Regions from separate parts of the Sphingobium sp. MI1205 genome, predicted to be linked through region 2. Evidence: riboswitches for the same ligand, from Rfam matches in the RefSeq annotation. Region 2 holds a riboswitch; the other holds the start of a gene.
The links. A riboswitch is a leader RNA that binds a small molecule or an ion and turns the genes downstream of it on or off. The one in region 2 is predicted to bind cobalamin.

Region 1: it holds a riboswitch for cobalamin, as region 2 does, so the genes downstream of both, K663_RS13560 (TonB-dependent receptor plug domain-containing protein) here and K663_RS18660 (TonB-dependent receptor) in region 2, are expected to answer to the same signal.

Annotation. Positions count from the first base shown of each region.
Region 1 covers NZ_CP005188.1:2,745,437-2,748,849, forward strand. The annotation lists gene K663_RS13560 (TonB-dependent receptor plug domain-containing protein) at 1-1,803, opposite strand, end outside; cobalamin riboswitch at 1,975-2,213, opposite strand; gene mobA (molybdenum cofactor guanylyltransferase) at 2,280-2,813, shown strand; gene cobA (uroporphyrinogen-III C-methyltransferase) at 2,894-3,413, opposite strand, start outside.
Region 2 covers NZ_CP005189.1:460,966-464,378, reverse strand. The annotation lists gene K663_RS18660 (TonB-dependent receptor) at 1-1,757, opposite strand, end outside; cobalamin riboswitch at 1,979-2,226, opposite strand; gene K663_RS18655 (SDR family NAD(P)-dependent oxidoreductase) at 2,432-2,809, shown strand; gene K663_RS18650 (isocitrate lyase) at 2,866-3,413, opposite strand, start outside.

The DNA.
Region 1 (3,413 bases), on a different replicon from region 2:
CCCATAAGTGTTGTAACCATAGACGGTCGCGTATTCCTCATCGAACAGATTGTCGATGCGGCCATAGATTTCGAGACTGCCGGTAATGGGCAAGGATGCGCGCACGCCCAGCAGCGCATAGCCATCAAGTGACTGCGTGTTGGCGGCGTCGTTGAAGCTGTCGCCCACCATCGTCAGGGTCGCTCCGGCTGACAGGCCAAAAGTCCATATGTAGTCAGCCGAAACGCTGACAGCGTCCTTGGCGCGGCGGGGCAGCAGCTTTCCTTCGTTGATGCCGCCTTCGGAGCGATCCACCGCATCGACATAGCTGTATGCTGCGGTGACCGTAAGCGCATCGACCGGCTTCAGCGTCACGGCCGCCTCGATACCCTCGGCGCGGGTGCGGGTGAGGTTGATATATTGCCCGAACGGCGGGATGACGCCGTCGAAATAGATCTGGTCGCGCGTGTCGCGGCGGAAAGCGGTGACGGAAAACAACGCGCGCCCTCCGTCCAGGCTCTGGTCAAAGCCGATATCATAGCTCTTCGACCTTTCAGGCTGCAAAGCGGGGTTGCCGTTGAAGCCATCGTAAAGCTGATAGAGCGAGGGAGCCTTGAAACCCTCGCCGTAGCTGGCGCGGATATTGGTCGCGCCGTCATTGGGGGTGTAGTTGGCGTTCGCGCCTAAGGTGGTCGCGCCGCCAAACTGGCTATGGTCATCATGACGCACGCCGCCAGTCAGCGACAGCCCGATAAAGGGCTTGACGACGGCAAGGGCGAAGACGCTGTCGATGTTCGCCTTCGCGCCTCCCGATCCAAAGCCGTAAAAGTCGTAATCCGGGCTCTCATGCTCATAGCCGAACACCAGCTTCGCCTGATCGAAGGGCTGGTAGACGCCTTCATACTCGAAACGCAGATTGGTGCCCGAATAACCATAGTCCCCGAAGGACGAGAAATAGTCGCGGTCGTTGCGGAACCAGGTGACCGCCGCCCTCTGCGTCAGCTTGCCGTCAAGCAGGGCAAGGTTAAGGCCCGCATAGCCGATATATTGGTTCAGCTTGCTGCTGTCCGTGGACTCCATCGGCTCGGCGAAGAAAATATCGGTGTCGAGGTCGGCGTGGATATAATAGCCGCGCAGGTCGAGGCTCAGATTATCGGCCAAGCTAAACTTCAGCTTGGCGTGGGCGGCGATATTTTCATAGCCATCCTTTTCCGTGCCACCCTGCGCAGCCGAAATGCCGTCGGTGCGGAACCATACGGCCCCCGCGCTTCCCGACACGATGCCGCTACTGCCCGAAACGTCCGCCTTTGCATTCACCGTATCGGCATAGCCGTAATCCACCGAGGCGGACCCGCCAAAGCCATCGCCTGGTTCTCCGGTCATGATGTTGACGACGCCGCCGATTGCCTGGCTGCCATAAACGACCGAGTTGGAACCCCGCAGTATCTCGATCCGCCGGATATTGCCCGTCAGCAGATTGCCGAAATCATAAGCGTCGCCAATGCCGCTGGGATCGTTGATCTTGACGCCATCCAACAGCACCAGCGTCTGCGTCGTTTCAGCGCCCCGGATTGAAATGCCGGTCACTCCGCCAACAGCATCAGCGCGATTGAAGCGAATGCCGGGCGTGGTCGCGATCAGGTCCGCCACGCTGACATTCTGGCGCGTCTCGATGGTCTGCGCATCAATGACGGAAACCGCCTGACCGACTTCATCCCGCGGCTGTTCAATGCCAAGCGCGGTGACCACGATGCTGTCCGACTGTTCCGCGAGTGCGGGCGTGGCAGCCAGCAGCGCCACGAGCGATATTCCGATTTTCAACATTATATTGTCTTCCCTGAGCGTCACGCGACTTCAGGCAGGAGCATCCGCGCAAACGGTCGGCATGCGGGAAGGACAGACGCCAGTGTCCCGCCCCGCGCACCGATGCGGCTCCCGCCGCTGCGTCGCTCAGACGGAAAACACCGTGCCCGGGCCGATCCCTGGGCCCAAGGCAAGAGCGACCATGCGCCGGCAGGTCTCCTGGCTCGCGGGTCAAGGCAGCGATGCACAAGCCTTCCCGGGCTGACGCCCAGTGGCTGGTCCCTTCGCCTTCCCCTTTCGAAAGCGCAGGTCCCCCGTGCATCGCGCTCGCCGCTTACAGTTGCAGGGACAGCCGCGGAGTTGGATGGGCAAGCCATCCGCACCGCATTCCCTTTCAAGCCCAAATGGGCACCGGCGCGATCTTCTTCATGTCAACGGTTGCCCGCTCACGCGGCGCGCCATAGGGGAAAGACAGGGTTCTGCCAAGGAGTGGTTGGATGCGATTGCTGGGCGCAGTGCTTGCCGGAGGACGATCCAGCCGGTTCGGAAGCGACAAGGCGGCGGCCCTTCTGCCAGACGGGCGCACGCTGCTGGATCATGCCGTGGCGGCGATAACTCCGCACGTGGAAGCTGTCGTCGTCTGCGGGCGGGATATCGAAGGCATGACATGCCTTGCCGACCGGCCAGCGCCTGACATGGGGCCACTGGGCGGGCTGAACGCGGCGCTGCATCATGCGGCCGAACAGGGGTTTGACGCGGTGCTGACCACCGGGTGCGACATGCCGGTCTATCCGGTGGCACTGGCCGAAGCGCTGGTCGGCGATTGTGCGGCGGTGCTCAAGGGTCAGCAACTGGCGGGCTTCTGGCCTGCATCCCTCGCAGTCGGGATGGACGCACATCTGGCAGAGGACAACAACCGGTCCATATATGGTTGGCTGGACCGGATCGGCGCCCGCATTGTCGATCGGACGGATATTGTGCTGCCCAATATCAACCGGCAGGAAGATCTGAACAGGTTGGGCAATGTCTGAGCTTGTCGATGCCCCTCACCTTCCTTCCAACTAAGGCAGAGGCATCGACAAGCTCAAGGAGAAGACATGGAGGCAGGGCCTCAGACCTGAAGGGCGACGCTCGCGGCGACATCCACAGGCATGGCCGTGCCCGCCACGGCTTCACCAATCAAAAGCAGGGTCGGGTCTTCATCGCTGATGGTCGCCACCAGAAAGGCGAGCGCGGAAAGCTTGCCCCGGATGAGGCGTTCGGTGGGCAGCGAGACGTTGACCGCAACCATCACCGGCGTTTCCGGATCGCGGCCAGCAGCGATAAGCTGCCGGCTGATCTCTCCGGCGGCGGCGCGGCCCATATAGATGCCAAGCGTGCCGCCGGGGCGCGCGAGCGCTTCCCAGTCCAGCTTGAGCGGCTCGCCTGCCTTCAGATGCGCCGTCACCAGCGTCAGCCCGCGCGCGACGCCGCGCAGGGTGAGCGAGGCGCTGCCGCTCGCAGCAGCAGCACTGGCGGTGGTGATGCCCGGACAGATGCGAAAACGGACGCCGTCCGCGGCCAGATGCTCCATCTCCTCGGCGGAGCGGCCAAAGATCGATGGATCGCCGCCCTTGAGGCGCACGACACGC
Region 2 (3,413 bases):
TTCAGGATCGTGCCGTTGGCCAGGATGTTGAGCTGCTTCGTTACGGCGAGGCCGAACGACGCCTCCACGCCGTAGGAGGATTGCTGGCCTACCTGCACCGACAGGGTGGGATCATTGGCCGAACGGGTCAGGATCTTTTTCTTCACGATCCTGTAGCCCGACAGGGTGAATTCGCCCCTGCCGCCAAGGAAGGTCGTCTTGACGCCTGCTTCCCACTGCTTTCCGGTCGACAGGTCGAAATCGGTCTGCGCCAGCGACGCCGTCAGCAATGCCGTCACCGGGTCGGCGGCGGCGGAATACTGGGCATAGAGGGACAGACTTTCGGCCGGTTGATAAACCAGACCCGCGCGCCAACTGGTGCTGGGATAGGTCGCGCGATAGTCCATCGTCGGATCGAGCGCGTCGTGACGTTTGGTCAGCGGGCGATCATGCCGCAGGCCGGTTACCAGCGACAGGCTGTCGGTGAAGGACAGGCGGCTTTCGCCGAACAGGGCGAACTGTTCGACATCGGTATGATATTTGTAGCGCGTGCCGAATGCGCCATCCAGAAAGACGCCGGGCTTATGGTCATAGGGGTCGATCAGGTCGGACTGGCTGTTGGGTGAACTGTCGGCGCGTTCCAGCCTGCCGACATTATATTCGCCGCCAAGGCTGAACCGGTGATCGAGGCCGAACAGCTTATGCTGATAGACGGCGTTGGTCCGGTTGCCCAACTGTTTGGTATCGTAGAAAATCTCCAGATAGCTGGAACGCCGGATCTGGTCCCCCGTCCAGGCATAGCTTTCCGCATTGCGCCAATGTTTGAACCCGGTCAGATAGTAAGTGACGTTGGTGATCGTCAGGTCGTCCGATGGGCTCCATTCGATCTTCGCCTGGGTCCATGCGTCGTCGAAGCGCAGGCTGCGGTCGGCGATATTATAATTCTTCCGCGCAATGTCGCGCACCAGCTTTCCGTCGCGCAGCGGCGTGCCGTACCAGACGGTCGGGTCGGTATCGGCGCGGTCATGGCTCAGCGTCAGCACCAGATTGTCTGTCGGCTGGTAGCGGAGCGCCGCAGAGAGGGCGAGGCTGCGCGAACGGCCCCGGTCCATCCAGCCGCCGGAGCGGTTATAGCTCGCGTCGATGCGGTAGGAGAACTGGTCGTTGATCGGCCCGCCAACGCCCCCGGCGGCGGCATAGGTGTCGAACGACCCGGCGCTCAGGCGGACCTCGCCTTCCATCCCTTCGGTGTTCGGCTGCTTGCGCACGACGTTGATCGCGCCGCCGATCCCGCCTTCGCCATAGAGGACCGACGCCGCGCCACGCAGCACCTCGACCCGCTCGGCCATCCACGGATCGGCCGAGAAGGTCTGCGTCGTCGTGGTATAGACGCGCATCCCGTCATAGAGCTGCATCACCGAGGTATAGCCGGTGAAACCGCGCGAACTGAGCGAGAAGCCGAAGGCCGATGTGTTGTTGATGATGCCGGGCGCACGCGCCGCCGCCGCGACGACCGTGCGGTCGCCCAGGCTGCGGATCATATCTTTCGTGATGACATCCACGCTGGCGGGCGTCTGCATGGGGGTAAGGCCGAGGCGGCTGGATGCTTCGGCAGGCTGGGCGAGTTGCAGCACGCCAGCCTTTTGCGCGGTGACGACGATGCTGTCGGCATCGGTTGGCGCGTCATCGGCGGCATGGACCGGCATGGCCAGCGCCAGCGCGAGGATGGACGCGCCAGCAGGCAGCAGGCGGCGAGCGGACAATAGGATGCGGTTCAAATGTCATTCCCCCGTTCGTGAATGCCGCCGCCTGCTCGGTCGTCGGCATGAGCTTCAAGTTACGAACGGTAGGTTCCGCATCGGCAACGTACCGAAACGGTTGCGACGCCGGAGGGCGGGCGCGCGAACGCGACCACCGGAGGCCCGGCGTTGCGGCCCCTGCCGCTCGTGCGTCGCTCAGACGGAGTTCACCGTGCCCCGGCCATCCCCTGGACCAAAGCAAGAGCGACCAGACGCCGGCAGGTCTCCTGGCTCACGGGTCATCACGTCGATGCACGGCCTTCCCAGGCCTCGCAGGATTTAGCGTCCGGCCCAGTGGCTGGCGGCATGGGCGCTGTGCCCGCCGCGCATGTACATCGCGCTCACCGCTTACAGTTGCAGGGACAGCCCCGGATTCAGGCAGCGTCCGCCACCTTCACCGCGTTCCCTATTAAGCCCCTTTCGGGACACCGGCGCGATCTGTGTCCGGTTTCCCGGACGGCCGACCCGATACAGCGGACGGCATGGCACTGCAAGAGGCGGGGAGGGGAAGGAGATGTCCGGGGCCTTTCCCCCGTTGTTCATGTCGATGCCATTAGACAAAGCCTTTGCGGCTTATGGTAGCGGCGTCACGCCTGCGACGTCGAAGTCCACGGATTTTTTTTTTTGCCGTAGTGCAGGCGGTGGTGCCGCACATGCGCGATCAGGGCGGCGGCAGTTTCGTGACGTTTGGATCGGCCGGGCATGGCTGGTGGCCCGCCCGCGACCGCATGTGGGTCGCCGTCAAGGCATCGAACGAACAATTGGTAAAGGGCGTCGCCAAGGAAGAGGGCCGTTACCGCATCCGCGCCAGTGCCGTGCTGGTCGGTGTGATCGACGCGAGCCAGCTGCACGAACTCATCGAGCTTGGCCAGATCGACCAGCGGTGGGTGGACAATACCTATCGCCTGCTGTGCTTGAAACGCTGGTGCACGGCAGAGGAAATCGGCCATGCCTGCGTGTTATTCGCTTCAGAGGAAGCTGCCTATGTGACCGGCCAGCATATTTCGGTTTTGGGCGGCTTCCGCGTTTAAACCAACGAGGCAGGCGACCCTGACAAGCGTCATGCGCAAGTCAGGGCCGCCAGCCGTCATGCAGCGAACTGGTTCATCGTGTTGTGCGCGCCGCCTGCCTTCAGCGCCGCTTCGCCCGCGAAATATTCCTTGTGATCATCGCCAATGTCGGAACCCGACATATTCTGATGCTTCACACAGGCGATGCCCTGGCGGATTTCCTTCCGCTGCACCCCGGCGACATAACCCAGCATTCCGGCATCGCCGAAATATTCCTTGGCGAGATTGTCGGTGCTGAGCGCCGCCGTATGATAGGTAGGCAGCGTGATCAGATGGTGGAAGATACCGGCGCGCGCCGCCGCATCCCTCTGGAAGGTGCGGATCTTCTCATCAGCTTCGGCAGCCAGTTCCGACTGGTCATAATCGACGCTCATCAGCTTTGCGCGGTCATAAGCGGCGACGTCCCGGCCTTCTTCGACCCAGCGGTCATAGACCTGCTGGCGGAAGTTGAGGGTCCAGTTGAAGGATGGCGAGTTGTTATACACCAGCTTCGCGTTGGGGACGACTTCCCGGATGCGATCGACCATCGACGCGATCTGTTCGATATGCGGCTTTTCGGTTTCGA